One region of the Bacillus sp. PK3-037 genome, then DNA from elsewhere that is predicted to be linked to it. Evidence: riboswitches for the same ligand, from Rfam matches in the RefSeq annotation. Region 1 holds a riboswitch; each other region holds the start of a gene.

The links. A riboswitch is a leader RNA that binds a small molecule or an ion and turns the genes downstream of it on or off. The one in region 1 is predicted to bind S-adenosylmethionine.
Region 2: linked by a shared signal. The riboswitch ahead of M1D69_RS01335 (5-methyltetrahydropteroyltriglutamate--homocysteine S-methyltransferase) and the one ahead of metE (5-methyltetrahydropteroyltriglutamate--homocysteine S-methyltransferase) in region 1 are both predicted to bind S-adenosylmethionine.
Region 3: linked by a shared signal. The riboswitch ahead of M1D69_RS10760 (2-hydroxyacid dehydrogenase) and the one ahead of metE (5-methyltetrahydropteroyltriglutamate--homocysteine S-methyltransferase) in region 1 are both predicted to bind S-adenosylmethionine.

The regions. Positions count from the first base shown of each region.
Region 1 covers NZ_CP096408.1:2,719,177-2,725,241, reverse strand. The annotation lists gene M1D69_RS13905 (nucleoside deaminase) at 1-95, opposite strand, end outside; gene M1D69_RS13900 (histidine phosphatase family protein) at 227-847, shown strand; gene metE (5-methyltetrahydropteroyltriglutamate--homocysteine S-methyltransferase) at 884-3,172, opposite strand; SAM riboswitch class I at 3,300-3,455, opposite strand; gene isp (serine protease Isp) at 3,587-4,546, opposite strand; gene rsbRB (RsbT co-antagonist RsbRB) at 4,769-5,602, shown strand; gene M1D69_RS13880 (CbiQ family ECF transporter T component) at 5,677-6,065, opposite strand, start outside.
Region 2 covers NZ_CP096408.1:251,161-257,225, reverse strand. The annotation lists gene pepT (peptidase T) at 1-1,038, shown strand, start outside; gene M1D69_RS01350 (hypothetical protein) at 1,146-1,271, shown strand; partial or broken gene M1D69_RS01345 (hypothetical protein) at 1,549-1,827, shown strand; partial or broken gene M1D69_RS01340 (LURP-one-related/scramblase family protein) at 1,957-2,445, shown strand; SAM riboswitch class I at 2,511-2,617, shown strand; gene M1D69_RS01335 (5-methyltetrahydropteroyltriglutamate--homocysteine S-methyltransferase) at 2,703-3,836, shown strand; SAM riboswitch class I at 3,905-4,012, shown strand; gene M1D69_RS01330 (5-methyltetrahydropteroyltriglutamate--homocysteine S-methyltransferase) at 4,091-5,230, shown strand; gene M1D69_RS01325 (sigma-54 interaction domain-containing protein) at 5,279-6,065, opposite strand, start outside.
Region 3 covers NZ_CP096408.1:2,031,829-2,037,893, forward strand. The annotation lists gene M1D69_RS10745 (expansin EXLX1 family cellulose-binding protein) at 1-168, shown strand, start outside; gene M1D69_RS10750 (hypothetical protein) at 604-900, opposite strand; gene M1D69_RS10755 (molybdopterin oxidoreductase family protein) at 1,014-3,056, opposite strand; SAM riboswitch class I at 3,204-3,295, shown strand; gene M1D69_RS10760 (2-hydroxyacid dehydrogenase) at 3,392-4,414, shown strand; gene M1D69_RS10765 (FGGY-family carbohydrate kinase) at 4,433-5,911, shown strand; gene M1D69_RS10770 (RbtT/DalT/CsbX family MFS transporter) at 6,005-6,065, shown strand, end outside.

The DNA.
Region 1 (6,065 bases):
TTCACGATAACAGCTCCGAAAGGCCCGCCGATTCCAGCATTCACTCCTTCACGAGCAAGCTCGACAGCCCGCTTTAAAAACGCTTCATGATTCATCCCATACCCTCCCAGTCGATCGAATGATATAAGTATAGCCGAAAAGAAGTGCAAAAAACATTCTCAAAAAAATGAAAAATAAACAAAATATTTGGGGGATTTGCTAAGATGAAAAAAAGGGAGGGGAGCATATGCTGCATTTGTATATTGCCAGGCATGGACAGACACATTGGAACGTAGAAAAAAGGATGCAGGGCTGGCTGGATTCTGGTGTAACAGAACTTGGACTGTACAATGCCCGCGCTCTTGGAGAACGGCTGAAGGACATTGAATTCAATCAGGTTTACATCAGCCCGAGCAAGCGGACAGAAGTGACGGCAAAAGCTATATTGGGATCGCGCCGCCTGCCGCTGGTGAAAGATCGTATTTTCAGAGAAATGTCGCTGGGGCCATGGGAAGGGAAAAAACAAGAGGATATTGAAAGAGACGAACCTGATCTTTTTCATGCTTATTTTCATCATCCTGAAGCATATCACCAGCCGGGATGTGAAACATTTTTTGACCTTGAAAGCCGGGCAAGGCTGGCTCTCCAATCGATTTTAGACAGACATTCTTCCGGGAATATTCTTCTGGTTACCCATTCTGTCTTTATATTAATGCTGTTAAATATCATAAAGGGAAGAGGCATTCATGACATATGGAATTCTGCTTACATACATGATACGTCTTTGAGCCTTGTGGCATTTGATAAAAACGGTACAGCCAAAATACGAAAAGAAGGGGATGGGGAGCATCGAAAACCGATTTCCTAAAAGAAAAACCATCTGCATTTGCAGATGGTTTTCGTATTATACAAGCTGTGTCTGCTTAGCTCTTGCCTGTTTCGCCGCTTCAACCATATTTTTTAAGGCTGCGACTGTTTCTTCCTGCTGTCTTGTTTTTAAACCGCAGTCAGGGTTTACCCAGAAACGGTCAGTCGGACATACAGCAAGCGCATCAACGATAATGTTGTACATTTCTTCAGTTGACGGGACACGTGGACTGTGAATGTCATAAACACCAAGCCCAAGCCCTTTCAAATACGGATGCTCTTTTAAGTAATCCAAAAATCCTCCGTGGCTTCTGCTGTGTTCGATCGTAATGACATCAGCGTCAAGGTCATTGATCGTATCGACGATGTCTTCGAAGTTGCTGTAGCACATATGTGTATGAATTTGTGTTTCATTTTTCACGGAAGATGTTGTTAATCTGAATGCCTCGGCAGCCCAAGTCAAATACTCATCCCAATCACGGTTTTTTAACGGAAGGCCTTCACGCAGGGCTGGCTCATCGACTTGAATGATTTGAATGCCCGCGTCTTCAAGCGCTTTTACTTCTTTGCGGAGGGCGAGTCCGATTTGGAACGCGATTTCTTTTCTCGAGATATCGTTCCGAGGGAAAGACCAATTTAAAATCGTAACAGGACCTGTCAGCATTCCTTTTACGTGCTTGGATGTTAACGATTGAGCGTATAAAGTATCTTTCACTGTCATCGGTTCAATAAACTCTACATCTCCATAAATGACCGGCGGGCGTACACAGCGTGAACCGTATGATTGAACCCAGGCGTACTTCGTAAAGGCGAAGCCGGCCAGCTTTTCACCAAAGTATTCAACCATGTCTGTCCGTTCGAATTCACCGTGAACAAGAACATCAAGATCCAATTCCTCCTGAATATCAATCCATCTTTTCGTCTCCGCATTGATAAAGTTTTGGTATTGTTCATCAGACCACTCGTTTTTCCGCCATTTTTGGCGTGCGCTGCGCACTTCAGCAGACTGCGGGAAGCTTCCGATTGTTGTTGTCGGCAAAAGCGGGAGCCCGAGAGATTCATTTTGCAGGGCTAAGCGTTCTTCAAATGGAATCGGGCGCTTGAAATCTTTATCGCTTAATTGTTCAAGCTCTTTCTTTTGTTCAGAATTGGCTCCTGTTGCAAATTGTTTGAGCGCTTTGATGTCCGCTTTCGCTTGCTGGATTTGTTCACTGATAGCGGCTTTGCCTGATACTAAGCCTTCTTTTAAAGCTGTCAGCTCTGCCAGTTTTTCTTTCGCGTAGGACAATCCGTTCAGCAGATCCTGTTCCAAATGCTCGTCTGGGTGTTTCGCTACCGGAACATGAAGCAGGCTGCTGGAAGGCTGAATCCACAATTCATCAACCTGTGCAATGCTGAGGATATGAAGCACGGCATCCAGGCGTTCTTCAAGATCCGCTTTCCAAATGTTGCGTCCGTCTATGACACCGGCTGCCAGCACTTTATCTTTCGGAAAGCCGTGTGTCTTAAGCTGCTCCAGGTTTCTGCCTTTATCATGAACGAAATCAAGCCCGATGCCCTGTACAGGATAAGAAATGAGCTCCTCATAAGCATCAACAGAATCGAAATACGTTTGCAAAAGCACATTCAAGGAAGAAAGCTCATTTGTGATGCTCTCGAATAATTCTTTTACGCCGCGTACATCCTCAGCTGAAGCGGTGACAAGCGCAGGTTCATCAATTTGAACCCATTTTACGCCTTCTTCTTCAAGCTCTTTTAAAAGCTGTACATATAACGGCACGAGGCGCTTTTGAATTGCTTTTGCTTCAGATGGCTCGTAGCCTTTTGCAAGCGTGACGAACGTATAAGGGCCGACAATCACAGGTTTTGTTTCAACGCCGTACTCCTGTTTGATTCGGCGGTAATCTTCAAGCTGTTTGTTTCTTGTCAGGCGGAACTCAATGCTCTCGTCATATTCCGGAACGATATAATGGTAATTTGTATTAAACCATTTTGTCATTTCACTAGATACAGCATCTTTAATTCCGCGGGCGATCGCGAAGTATGTATCGGTAGCGTCAGTCAAATGTCTGAAGCGTTTCGGAATCCAGTTGAAGCTGACTGCTGTGTCGAGTACATGGTCATACTGTGTGAAATCAGAAACAGGCACAACATCAATCTGCTGGTCAATTTGTGTTTTTACTGCGGATAAAAATAGTTCGTCGATTTGCTTTAAAAACGTATCTTTATCAGTGCTGCCTTTCCAATACGCTTCAAGTGCTTTTTTCCATTCTCTGTTCAGTCCGATTCTTGGAAATCCTAAATTTGATGTTTTGATGGTTGTCATTGTTTCTCCTCCTTTATATGTAAAACACTCTCGTTAACCCGCGGATACAGGCTGCTAAGAGGTTTTCTCACAATAAAAAGCCTCTTTCCCATGAGAGAAAGAGGCTTTTCTGCGTAAAACACTGCCTCTCTCATCTCTCAGACACAATCTGATGGAATTAGCACCGTGCCTTATGAGACATCAGTCTCGGCGCGAAAAGCAGTGCGCCCCATTTCACAATGGAATTACGGTCGGTTGCTGTTGGGGTCAAAAGGCCAATCCCTCGCCCAACTCTCGATAAGAGAAAATGTTATTAATTTTTTGAAAAATTGAATCATTTGTTGGTAATCTTAACAGTAATTCAAATTCGTTGTCAACATAGAATTTGAAATTTTATTTACAAATGACGGTATATATTATATGAGAAAAATAATTTTATAGGGTCATCAAATGTGATTGCTCTGCTTTCTCTGACAGCTCATCAGGAGCGGTTAAATACAGGAATCCATTCCCCGCCAATGTTTTTGCGATATCGAGCGGAAGTGTCCTGCGGATCAGCTGCGCATAAAGCTCAGATTCAGAAAGCTCTCTTTGAAAAGATTCTTCTTCAAAGCTTTTAATTAAAGCAAGCGCTCCGCTGACATGAGGGGCAGCCATGGAAGTGCCGGTAAGCTTCCCGTATTTCTTGTTGGGAAGAGTGGATAAAATGTTTTCACCAGGTGCAACAAGATCAATCTCTTTGTTTGCGTTTGAAAATTCTGACGATTCACGCGCTACTGAAACAGATCCAACCGCAATTACATCATTATAAGCAGCAGGATAGGAAAGCTCCTCTGTGCGTTCGTCGCCGTCACCTTCATTTCCCGCGGCACAAACGACTAGCACTCCGTTTTTGACGGCGTTTTTGACCGCTTCCTCCAGTTCAGGCACATCGCTCGGTCCGCCAAGGGACATTGAGATGATATCAGCCTTTTGCTCAACGGCATAGTTAATGCCGTTAATAATCCATTCGTACTTTCCGCTGCCGTTTTCACCGCCAAGCACCTTTACAATTAAGAGGCTTGCCTCAGGCGCAACCCCGGCGATGCCGCCGTTTGAATCGTTAGCCGCAATCGTTCCGGCAACATGTGTGCCGTGTCCGTTGTAGTCGGAAATGGCATCTTCCTTGCCGCCGTCATCATCTGTGAAATTCTTTCCGCCGATGATTTGGTTTTTCAAATCGGGATGGCTCGTATCGCAGCCGGTGTCCAATACAGCAATTTTTACGTCTTTGCCTTTAACCCCTTTTGCCCACATTTCTGGCGCCTTAATCACTTTAATACCCTCAGGAAGCTCGTTCACATCCATGATCTGCTCATTCGTCACATACGGGATCAAGCGGATTTCACCATTCATAAAAAAGCCCTCCTTTTTTATGCTTGCAAGTGGATACAAGGGTGTTATCTCACATTATATGAAAAAAGCAGCCGCTCGGACAGAGTCGTTTGAAGCATTTTGAAAAAATAGGATACAATCCAATGGATTAGTAATTTTCAAAATAATGGATGTCTCTAGCGTGTATGGCTGGGATTCAGCTGTCAGTCAAGTTATAATAGAAGTTGGGAAAGGAGCAGTGTGATGAAACTGAATGAAAAAATATTTGCGTTTTTTTCTGAGCATGTAGAACAAATGGCCGAGGAATGGATTGACACAATGGAGGAAAGCGATCCGAATTCGATTTATGCCTTACATAATGCAGCTGTAACCGAGGAGCTGAAAGAGCAGGACAGAGAGTTCTACCGGCATCTGAATTACATGTATGTTTTACCGGAAAAACAATTTCTCGATGAATTTCAACAATGGGTCATTGAGCTGACGAATGATCAAAAACATCTCGATACCCCGGTGCAATACGTCATCCGTGAGTTTATGAGAAACCGAAGATTATATACGAAGTATTATGAGAAGTTCGCAGAAGAAAACGAGTCGGCATTTGGACCGGGAGAAAAACAAAAATGGGCCGATTTGATTGTGAAAGTTTTTGATTTTACCATTTATACATTCGTCGATCACGCTGAATCGAATGCAAAACAGCAATTAAATGCCCAGAGAGAAATGATATTGGAATTAAGCTCGCCTGTCATTACTCTGAGCAAAACGACAGCTCTGCTGCCGCTTGTCGGTGATATTGATACTGAACGGGCAAAGTTTATTCTTGAGAACACGCTTAATGCATGTGCGAAAAGACGCGTTGAGCATCTGTTGATCGATCTTTCAGGTGTCGTAGTTGTTGATACAATGGTGGCGCATCAAATCTTTAAATTGATAGAGGCGCTTACTTTAATCGGTGTCAGATCCACATTGTCTGGAATCAGACCAGAAATTGCGCAAACCGCTGTACAGCTTGGAATTGATTTTACGAACATTAATATTAAAACCAATCTTGCCCAAGCATTGAACTATCATCAATAATAAAAAAGCCGCTATTCAACGGGACTGGCCCCTGTCTCAAAAACAGGGGTGAGACCCAAACATAGCGGCTTTTTTTATGAGGTAAAACATAAAGACAAAAGAAAAGATCCTGCGAATAACAAGAGAATGAGGAAAAAGAACAGCCAGTCGCGCGGGCTGACGGTAAGCGATCGGTAATACGTCCGGTTTCGGCTGCCTGTAAATCCTTTTGATTCCATCGCAAGAGCTGTTCGTTCCGCTTTTCTGATCGCGCTTGCTAATAGCGGGATGGTATAGCGCTTTAACCCGCTTATTTTTTCTTTTAATCCATTTTCCGCCGCTCCGCCTCGGATTTTATGTGCCTGCTGGATCAGCTGGACCTCCTCTTTTAACAGAGGGAGAAAACGAAATCCGGCAATGACGCCGTATGCAAGCTTCGGGGACAGTTTGCACTGCTGCACAAGACTCAGCATAAATAAAATCG
Region 2 (6,065 bases), 1.7 Mb from region 1:
AATACTGACAAAGACGTGCCGACGATCGGCTTCCTCGCCCACGTCGACACCGCCACAGACTTTACCGGCAAAAATGTGAATCCGCAAATCGTTGAAAGCTACGATGGAAAAGACATCACGCTCAACGAAAAGCTGCAGGTCATCCTATCGCCTGATCAATTCCCTGAACTATCGGGCTACAAAGGCCACACCCTGATCACCACAGATGGTACAACCCTTCTCGGCGCAGACAATAAGGCTGGCATCGCTGAAATCATGACAGCCATGGATTATCTCATCAAACATCCTGAAATCAAGCACGGCACCATCAGAGTTGCATTTACACCTGATGAAGAAATCGGCAGAGGCCCGCACAAATTTGATGTTGGGCGATTCAATGCCTCCTTTGCCTATACCGTTGACGGCGGCCCGCTCGGTGAGCTTGAATATGAAAGCTTCAATGCTGCCGCGGCGAAAATCACGATCAAAGGCAACAATGTACACCCCGGCACGGCAAAGGGCAAAATGGTCAACTCTGCGAAGATCGCAATGAAGCTGAACAGCATGCTGCCGGCAGATGAGGCCCCTGAATATACAGAGGGCTACGAGGGCTTCTATCACCTGCTTTCCATTCAGGGAGATGTAGAAGAGACCAAGCTCCACTACATTATCAGAGACTTTGACAAAAACATCTTCCAAAACAGAAAAGAAACCATGCAGCGCATCGTTGAAGAGCTCCAGAACGAATACGGACAAAATCGCATTCAGCTTGATATGAACGATCAATACTACAACATGAGAGAAAAAATTGAGCCTGTCATCGAAATCGTCAACATTGCCAAACAAGCGATGGAAAACCTCGGCATCGAACCGAAAATCTCTCCGATCCGCGGCGGCACGGACGGTTCGCAGCTTTCCTATATGGGACTCCCAACGCCGAACATCTTTACCGGCGGGGAAAACTTCCACGGCAAATTTGAATACATCTCAGCCGACAACATGGTCAAAGCCGTAAATGTCATCGTTGAGATTGCAAAGCTGTTTGAAGAACAGGCGTAAGCTGAAAAACCAGTCCAAAAAAGGACTGGTTTTTTCGCGTGAAAATGAAACATTTTAAAAGCTCTGTCCGTAAAACAACTATCAAAGGATGAGGAGGAAATGCAAAGATGAAGAACACAATTGCCGCAAAAAGCCTGTTTAAAAAATGGATGATTTCCCGCCCGCTCAAAATGCAAACAAAACGATCAAACCCATTTAAAAAAATAAGAAGAATGTTCAAACGCCTTTTCTGATCCTTCGCCGGACTCCCCTCAAATCAGCCGACCAGTCCAAATTCCCGCCCAAATGCTCCGTAATTTGGGTTTTTTGTGTTCAATTCCTCAAAATAGGGTATACATCAAACAAAGAAGAACACATTATCCATATATAGTTAATTTGAATTACAGAAATTTAGGTTAAAAGTTATATAAAGAAATTCATTTTAACGTCGATAGTAACTATAGAACCATTAAAAAGGAAAAACACCAGCTTAATGTAAGACTATTTTCAGGTCATCGGCGAAAAGGATTTTTGAGGGATACGCATTTATTATTAGTGGATTTAGAATTTTTTGAATACTTTTAGACGTTTTATCCGTACAATAGAGAATACCAAAACTTTTTTTGGGAGGTATGTAAAATGATCCTATTTATTATCATCGCATTATGTGGCTATCTTCTCTTCTCATTCAGCAAAGACAATAGACGAAAACCGCAAAAGACAAGCCCTCTTCCTGCACCCGTTCCTCATCATAATAACCTAATCGACCTTGACGCCATCCGCCAAAAACGCCGGATGCATCTTTCCTAATTCTATATTTCAAACGAAAAGGCTGCTGAATGACGCAGCCTTTTAAAATTGTGTTGAGATAGAGCCTGAAACCTTTTTATCCTCTATCCGTAATTTCATATAAGGCAAGTCCAAAAGGAGACTTCAGCAATGATCGATTTATTTATGAAACAAAAAATGTTCTCGCTTAAAGATGCATTTCACATTTATGACAGGGATGAACAAGAAATCTTCAAGGTGGAGGGGCGCTTTTTCTCGTTAGGGGACTCATTACAAATGACAGATTCATCCGGAAAAACGCTCGTTTCCATTGAGCAAAAAGTGATGTCATTTTTGCCGCGATAAGAGATTTCAATTGGCGGGAAAACGGTTTGTGAGGTAACGAAGAAAGTAACGTTTTTCAAACCGAAATTTGTGATTTCCGGCCTTAACTGGGAAATCGATGGTGACTTATGGAGGGATGAATTCCAGCTGACGGACGGAGAAAATGTCCGGATGTCAGTGAGCAAGAAGTGGCTCAGCTGGGGTGATTCCTATCACTTGCAGATTGCAAACGAGGAAGATGTTCTGATTTGCACTGCCATCGCTATCGTGCTTGATATGGTTTTATATAACGATGAAGATGAAAGTATTTTCTAAAAAGCATTGACAGTTGATCCAAAAGTAATAATATTAAGATAATTAATATGTAAATATGAAGTTATACCTTATCAAGAGAGGTGGAGGGACTGGCCCTACGATACCCGGCAACCGCTGTTTTACACAGAATGGTGCTAAATCCTTAAGAACATCGCGTTCTTGCAGATGAGGCAGAGATTTGATCGTTCAAGCTCTTCCTTGCACAAAGGAAGAGCTTTTTTCATGCAGCAAACTTTTTAGAAAAGAGGCGAAATGATATGGTTCAACAAGTAAACCTTGCAGCACAGAAATCAGAAAAACAGAAGAAAGCCCCTTTCCGCGCCGATCATGTCGGCAGTTTATTACGATCCGCCCCAGTAAAAGAGGCGCGGCAAAAACAAGCGGCCGGCGAGATCACGGCAGAACAGCTTCGTGATATCGAAAATAAAGAAATCACCCGCATTGTCGAAAAGCAAAAGGAAATCGGCCTAAACGTCGTAACCGACGGAGAGTTCCGCCGTTCGTGGTGGCATTACGATTTCCTGGAAGGGCTCGACGGAGTGGAACCGTTCATCCCCGCTGAAGGAATTCAGTTCCATAACGCGAAAACAAAAGCACGCAGCATCAAAGTGACGGGAAAACTTGATTTTACGAACCCCCCAGCGCTTGCCGATTATCAATTTTTACATGAGATTGCCGGTGACGCGACACCAAAGCTGACGATTCCGAGCCCGAATATGCTGTTTTTCGGTGAAAAAGCTGATCAAGGCGTATATCCCGATCAGGAGGAATATTTTCATGATCTGGCCCAGGCGTACAAAAAAGCGATTAACGCTTTCTATGATGCGGGCTGCCGCTATCTTCAGCTCGATGATACGTCATGGTCTCTCTTCTTTGAAGAAAAAGGCAGAGATGTTGTCCGTGCCCTCGGCGGTGATCCGGAAACATTGCCTGCGTTGTTTGCCAAAACGATTAACGATGCAGTGGGGGACCGTCCTGACGACTTAACGGTCACGATGCACATCTGCCGCGGCAACTTCCGCTCGACTTGGGCAGCATCAGGAGGCTATGACGCTGTAGCGGAAACGATTCTTGACGGTTTAGACCTTGACGGCTTGTTCCTGGAATACGATGATGACCGCTCCGGAAACTTTGATCCGCTCCGTTTTGTCAAACGCAAGGATCTGCAGATTGTCTTGGGCTTGATTACATCCAAATACGGAGAGCTTGAGAACCCAGAGGATGTCAAACGCCGAATCAGCGAAGCTGCGCGCTTTGTCAGCTTAGATCAGCTGTGCCTCAGCCCGCAGTGCGGTTTCGCTTCAACAGAAGAAGGAAACCTTTTGACTGAGGAGCAGCAGTGGGCGAAGCTCCGTCATGTGGTCGATATTGCCAATGATGTGTGGAAATAATCTATCATTGACAGAAAAGAGAAATGTGTGAATAATAGATACTATCAGAAAATTTCATAAAAAGGTTTTCCTTATCAAGAGAGGTGGAGGGACTGGCCCTGCGATACCCGGCAACCGCTGTTTAACAGAATGGTGCTAAATCCTTAAGAGCAGATTTTTGCTCTTGAAGATAAGGTTGAGATTGTTCACGCAAGCTCTTCCTTATCCAAAGGAAGAGCTTTTTTATATTCGAATGGAAAGAAGGAATGAACAACATGTCACAGCAAACAACACCCGCAGAACAAAAACAATCGCTTCAGAGAAAAAAAACGCCGTTTCGCGCGGATCAAGTCGGAAGCCTGCTGAGATCTGAGCCCGTCAAAAAAGCGCGGCTGCAAAGGGCGGCCGGCGAAATCACTGCCGAACAGCTTCGCCAGATTGAAAACGATGAAATCATCCGCATTGTGGAAAAACAAAAAGAAACCGGCCTGAACGTCGTGACAGACGGGGAATTCCGCAGAGCGTGGTGGCATTTTGATTTCCTTGAAAATCTGGATGGCGTTGAGCCGTTTATACCTGAACAGGGTATCCAGTTCCATAATGTGCAGACAAAAGCACGCGGCATCAAAGTGACAGGCGATATTGATTTCTCAAATCACCCAATGCTCGAAGATTACTCATTTTTACATGGCATCGCTGGTGATGCAACGCCAAAAATGACAATTCCGAGTCCGAATATGCTCTTTTTCCGCGGCAGACTGGAAAAGGATGCATACAAAAACGATTATGCTCTTTTTCAGCATGATGTATCAAAAGCGTATAAAAAAGCGATTCAAGCGTTTTATGACAGAGGCTGCCGCTACCTCCAGCTTGATGATACGGCATGGGCTGTTTTCTTATCTGAAAAAGGCTTGAAACAAGTGGAAGCATTCGGAACAACGCCTGACGAGCTTCGCCAGCTGTTTGCGAAGTCAATCAATGACGCAATTGCCGACCGTCCGGATGATATGACCATTACCATGCATATTTGCCGCGGCAACTTCCAGTCCACATGGACAGCTGAAGGCGGTTATGATGCGGCGGCGGAAACCATTTTTGACGGCTTGAATCTGGACGGGCTTTTCTTAGAGTATGATGATTCACGCTCAGGCGGATTCGAACCGCTCCGTTATGTGAAACGCTCTGATCTTCAGCTTGTCCTAGGCTTGGTGACATCTAAATTCGGTGAGCTTGAACATCCGGACGACGTGAAACGCCGTATCGAAGAGGCATCCCGTTATGTCAGCCTAGATCAGTTGTGCCTGAGCCCGCAATGCGGATTTGCTTCGACTGAGGAAGGCAACAAGCTGACCGAGGAACAGCAATGGGCGAAGCTGCGCCATGTTGTTGAGATCGCTAACGATGTTTGGAAATAAGGAACAGAAAAACACACTTGATTCCCGGGCGGGGCAAGTGTGTTTTTTTTATGCCTGCTCAATTTGATAGGCTTTGCATTTTTCATATAAGCTTGTTTTTCCTATGCCTAATAGCTTTGCTGCCTTTATTTTATTGCCGTCTGCTGCGGCAAGCGCCTCGATGATCGCGTTTTTTTCCGCCTCAGCGATTGTCTCTTTTAATGGCAGTATAGATTGAGATTCCCGGATTTTGATTGTTCTTTGGATGGGTTGATCTTCAGGAGTGAGATTCAGGTGTTTCGGTTCGATTCGTTTGCCGTCGAGGACGTTGACAGCCCGTTCTAAGACATTTTCCAATTCTCGTATGTTTCCCGGCCAAGAATAGCTCTGAAGCACTGCAATTGCTTCTTTAGAAAGCTCCAAGCCATCAAAGCCAAATTTCCGTTCAAGTTTTTTTAATAGAAGCCCCGCGATCGGCACAACATCCTCTATGCGCTCTCTTAGGGACGGGATTTGAATTTTGATCACGTTCAGTCGGTAATAGAGGTCTTGCCGGAAGTCTCCTTCCCGGACCATTTTTTCGAGGTTTCGGTGTGTCGCCGCAATCACTCGTACATCTATTGGGACCGGGCTTCTTGCGCCGATCCGCTCTATCTCTTTCTCTTGCAGTACGCGAAGGATTTTGCTTTGCATATGCAGCGGCATATCACCTACTTCATCAAGGAAAATGGTTCCTTGATGCGCAAGTTCGAATTTTCCTTTTTTCCCGCCTTTTTTTGCCCCCGTAAAAGCGCCGTCTTCGTATCCGAACATTTCTGATTCAAACAAATGCTCTGGGATCGAGGCGCAGTTGACG
Region 3 (6,065 bases), 690 kb from region 1:
AAAACAGACTATAATCATTTCCTCAGCACCAATTTAGGAACGGGCTCTCTTAAAGTCAGAATCACTGACATTCGAGGAAAAGTTGTAAAAGATACGATTCCAAAGCTTCCTGCAAACGGAACATCTGGGGCGTACACAGTTCCCGGGCATGTTCAGTTTCCTGAATAAAAGCTTTGAAAAACGGCGGGAAAATCTAAATTTTCCGCCGCTTTTTTATACGTGCAAATGATTATGAGGTAAGAATGTTGTGACTTCCTTATGCATGTTGGCACAGCAATGGTAGAGGAACATTTCAAATGAAAAATCCTGCTCAAGAAGAAGGGCTAAATGAATCCTGCGACTGGTCTTTCAGCTGCTTGGATGTTAGATAGTGACTCTGTATTCAATTGCATTTGGCATCCCCTCTACCGAAGACACCAATACCTATACTTGATAAGTAAAATCAATAATTGCATATGTGGGCTGCTTTCGTTAATGTGGTGATCTTTTTTAAATTAAATAAATAACAAGAACCAATAAATTGATCAAAAAGCGTTTACCAATCCTGCTTTTTGTTTTGATGGTAAATAGAACTTCATAGCTCGTCTTATTGAAAAATTCGCATTAATCTTTCGCTTGTTGTTTCTCTCCTAATGTTAATACCCATTCTCTTAAGATATGTTTTTGCACATATCTTTTTCCGTTTATTTCGATATGAGGGAGGTCTGTGAGATCCTTTGCTAAGAGTTTCGCCTCCGCTTGGGTTATTCCTAAAAAATGCCCGATGTAAAAGTGAATATCTCGTTCTTTAATCAGCATGATGTCATTTTTTTCGTTAGCTTTTGGGTTGTTAATATGCTTTAATCCTTCTCCGATAAAATATCCAGCCAATGCAATACCGATTCCTAAAAAAACGTCCATGTGTATGCCTCCATTATGTAATCGTCATGTTATACGGTCACTCTATACCATTGGTTTCATTTTTTTGTTGACTGTGCACACAAAAAAACGCCAGAGCAAGCTCTGGACGGTTTCTATGCTTTTTCAATCTGCACTCGGCCTGAGAAAAAAGTGGCGCCTCCGCCTATATCAGACAAGCGGTCGGGGGTCAGGGCGTTAACAAGCTGATTTTTGCCTGGTTCATCTGCCCATAATCCTTGACTGACGACAACACCGGGCAGCACTTGTTCTCCGACTGCGGCGGTTAATTCACACTCACCTCGGCTGTTCCAAATCCGTACGGCTTCACCATCAGTGAGGCCGTGTTTTTCGGCATCTTTCGTGTTGATAAAGAGTTTCGGTGCTTTTTCAAGTTTGACGTGCTTTGCATTATTGGAAAACGTTGAGTTTAAGAAATTATGATTCGGCCCGGGAACATACATAAACGGGAATTCATGATCCGGCGCAAGCGGCGTATGTGTCGGTAACGGCGGGAAACCGGCTTGTTTCATTTTTTCTGAATATAATTCTATTTTTCCGCTCGGTGTCGGCAATTTACCCGGAAACAGCGGCTTTTCACGCTTCGCCTTCATAAACGAACGTTCAGTAAGTGATTCATAAGTAATCTCTGCTAAATAAGGATTATCGGGGTGGTGAAGCGCCTGCCGGATTAAGTCTTCATCTGAATCTTTGAGCTCCTGATCCGTAAATCCCATTGCCTCAGCCAATAACCGGAATACCTCGGTATTAGACTTACTTTCTCCGTATTTCTCAATAACCGGCTGCTGCAGCTGAATGTAATGATGCCAGTATGAGGTGTAAAAATCAGTATTTTCAAAAGCAGATGCAGCGGGCAGTACAATGTCCGCATATTTGGCCGTTTCTGTTACAAACAAATCATGAACCACGGTGAACAAGTCATCCCGCAGGAGGCCTTGTCTGACTTTGTTCGCTTCTGGCGCCACAACGGCTGGATTCGTCCCATAAATAAAGAGGGAGCGAACAGGAGGGTCTGTTTCCAGAAGAACCCTGCCCAGCTGGTTCATATTAAACGATCTCGGTGTGCGGCCTTTCAGTAAATCAGGACGCTGAAGCGCGGTGGTGTTATATTCTAAAACTCCGCTGTTATGTTTGATGGCACCGCCTCCTGTATGCATCCATTGACCGGTAATCGCCGGAAGACAGGCAATCGTTCTTACAATCATTCCGCCGTTGTCATGATGCTGAAGGCCGTTTCCGATTCTGATAAAGGAAGGGGAGGTTTCACCATACATTTTTGCCAGCTGATAGATATCGTCGGTACTGATACCAGTGATCAAGGATACCTTTTCTGGATGATACTGTTTCACATGCTCGCGCAGTTCTTCATAGCCGACTGTATATTCTGAAAGAAATGCTTCATCGTGAAGATTTTCTTTAAATAAAATGTGCATGATGCCAAGGGCAAGCGCGCTGTCGGTACCGGGTTTTATAGGAATAAACCAGTCTGCAAGACGCCCTGTCTGATTTTTATGCACATCAATCACAACAATTTTTGCGCCTTTTTTCCGTGCTTTTTGGGCGATTGTAATTTGATGCATATTTGTGCTGACTGCGTTAATTCCCCAAAAGATAAAGAGTTTCGTATGGATTGTTTCTTCAGGATCGATTCCAGCACTCACACCCATGGTATATTTATAGCCCTCTGATCCGGCTTTGCTGCAAATCGTCCGCTCAAGCTGGCTTGAGCCCAAGCGATAAAAAAAGCGGCGGTCCATTCCTTCAGCCGTTAATTTTCCCATATTGCCGTAAAAGCTGTAAGGCAGTATGCTTTCAGCTCCTTCTTCATCAATCAGCTGTTTCCAGCGGGATGTGATGGTGTCAATCGCTTCTTCCCAAGAAATTGGTTTAAACTCTGCCTCGCCCTTCACACCTGTTCGTTTCAGCGGAGTCGTCAGCCGCTTTTCATCATAGATGCGCTCAGCCATATTTCGTACTTTGTTGCATATATTTCCGGCTGTCACGGGGTGATCAGGATCACCCTGCACTTTCACAATTTTCCCGTCTTTTTTATGTACCAGCAATCCGCACTGGTCCGGGCAGTCCAGTGAGCAAACGGATTTAAAAATGCCGTTTTGTTGAGTGGCGAACGATTTCATAGCCCAGTTCCTCTCCCTAGTTAGATATATTGTAAGAATTATAACATTTCGAATGATAACGTCAATTCTGAAAAAAGACATTGACATCAATCTGGGTCTTCTTTATGATTAACGTATTCTCAATACTGAAAATTACATACAAAACATTTTCTATCAAGAGAGGTGGAGGGACTGGCCCTATGAAACCTCGGCAACATTATTGTGCCAATTCCAGCAAGCGTCAGCTTGAAAGATAGGAAAGTAAGGTTTATACCGGCTTCTGTCTGTGGCAGAGTGCGCCTATACATGAATCTCTTTCCATCTTTGGAGAGAGATTTTTTTTGTGAAAAATACCGATGAAAAGGATGTTTTGCATCATGACGGTTTTGATTACAGCACCGTACAACGAAGAAGGACGAAAAGAGCTTGAAGAATTGTTCGGTTCCGTTGTTTATCAGTCTTGGAAAGAAAACGGCCGGGCATACAGGGAAGATGAATTGATTCAGCTATTAAAAGAATCAAATGCGACGGGTCTGATTACTGAGCTTGATCAGGTGACAGAGAATGTGTTTGCATCAATGCCGGAACTTTCATTTGTGGGAGTATGCAGGGGAATGCCTTCCAATGTTGATATAGCAGCAGCGTCAAACAGAGACATTCCGGTTTTCTATACACCTGGGCGCAACGCACAAGCTGTTGCTGAAATGTTTATTGGAAATGTGATTTCATTTCTCCGGCACACGAATACCTCTAATCAATGGCTAAAGGATGGAAAATGGAACAGCGATTATTTGCAGGCGTATGCCAAATTCAAAGGTAATGAAATAACAGGAAAAACCGTGGGTATGGTCGGATTCGGAGCGGTTGGGCAAAGAATTGCAAAACTGCTGGCTGCGTTTGACTGCAAGGTTTTGTATTACGATCCATACGTACAGCACGATTATCCGCAATATGAAAAAGTTTCTCTGGAGAAGGTTTTTTCAGATAGTGATATCGTTTCTGTTCATCTGCCGCGTACAGATGATACGCTTGGCCTCATTGATCGGCCGTATTTTGACTTGATGAAAGAGAGCGCCATTTTCGTGAATACATCAAGAGCTGTCGTGGTAAACCGAGAGGATCTTTTATCTGTATTGAAAGAAAGTAAAATCAGAGGTGCGATATTAGACGTTTTTTATCATGAGCCGCCAGAGCAATCGGATTATGAATTTATTTCATTGCCTAATGTTCTGGCAACACCGCATTTAGCAGGAGCAACATTTGAAGTAGAGGATCATCACGTTACCATTCTGAACGAAGCGCTTAAAAAGTGGAAGGGTGAAAAAACTCTCAATATTCCGACTTTATATAACAAAAACGATCTTAAAGCAGAGGTGTAAGAAAAGGAGGGCATCAGGATGACGAAACAAAAAGGTTATCTCGTATTTGACATTGGCACTGGCAATGCAAGAGTTGCGGTCGTAAGTGTGTCGGGCAGCGTTCAAACGGTTGAACGGGAGGACATTGTATATACGACCGAGCCGCTTTACCCGGACAGCCGCTATTTTTCTCCACAGGCGCTGTGGAATCAAATCATGAATCTGGCTAGACGTGCGATTTCTCGTTCTCATCATATTGAAATTATTGGTCTCACTTCAACAAGTCAAAGACAGGGGATCGTGCTGCTTGATCAAAATGGTGAGTCTTTCCTCGGTCTGCCCAACATTGACAATCGGGGCAGGGAGTGGGAGGAAAACATACCGAATCGGGAAGAAGTATACAGCCGAACAGGCCGTCTGCCGACTGCGCTTTTTTCAGCGCTCAAGCTTTATGGTTTAAAGCACCGGCAGCCCTCCTTATGGGAAAAAACTGCAAGCTTCACAAGCATTAGTGATTGGGTGACGTATCAGTTGAGCGGAGTATTGACATATGAACCTTCACAGGCGACGGAAACGCTGCTGTTTGATGTAAAACAAAATACATGGTCAGAAGAGATGTGCGGTATATTCGGTTTCTCGCCATCCATTCTTCCGCCTCTAGTAAGAGCGGGAACAGTCATTGGATCGATAACAGATGAGTATGCGGCAGAATTGGGACTATCACATCATGCGAAGGTTATAGCGGGCGGGGGAGATACACAGCTTGCTGTCAAAAGCACTGGTGCTGCTCTGGGAGACGCAGTCATTGTATCAGGTACGACAACACCGATTACCAACATTATAGATGAAATTCATGGGGACAGACAAATTAAAGCCTGGCTAAACTGCCACACAGATCAAGGACAGTGGCTTGCGGAGACAAATCCCGGGGTAACAGGTCTGAATTTTCAAAAACTAAAGGATATTTTCTATCCGAATGAACCGTACGATGTGATGGAAGAAGAGATTGCTGCTCTTGCTAAGGTAGATCATGCATGTGTATCTTCCCTCGGCTCGTATTTATCGGCAGAAAAAAACGCCCTGACGAAAGGCGGCTTTCTTTTTGATGTACCGCTTTCAGCCCATTTAAGCAGAGCGCATTTTGTACGCGCGGCATTACAGGAGATTGCATGTTCAATCAAATGGAACTTTGACATTTTAACAGAGATCACTCCGTTTGATCGTGACTATGTGTGGGGATGCGGAGGCGGATTCCAAAGCAGAGCATTTACACAATATATCGCCAATCTTCTTCAGAAAAAAATCTATGTCAAAGAAGGGTACAGTCAGGCATCAGTCGTTGGTGCTGCTGTGGTTTGCAATGAGGCCTTTAGATTGACCGAAGAAATGTCTGGAAGTGTTCGGGTGATAGAACCGCAGGATTGCCGGATAGAAATGACTTTATACGAGGAGTGGAAGCAGGTCCAACGCTTCTTTTCAGGGTTAGAGCCGTCATCGGGAAACAAGGTATTAGTATAAGGCGGAATTTGCCGCCAATTGAGGAATTATACATTTTCTTACTTTAATGAGGTAATACGGTGATTGGGATAAGCATCTAAGGAGGATACAGATATGTTGGATAAAATTGGTATACCAAAGCGGTTGGCATGGGGGTTTTTAGGGGTTGTGCTGT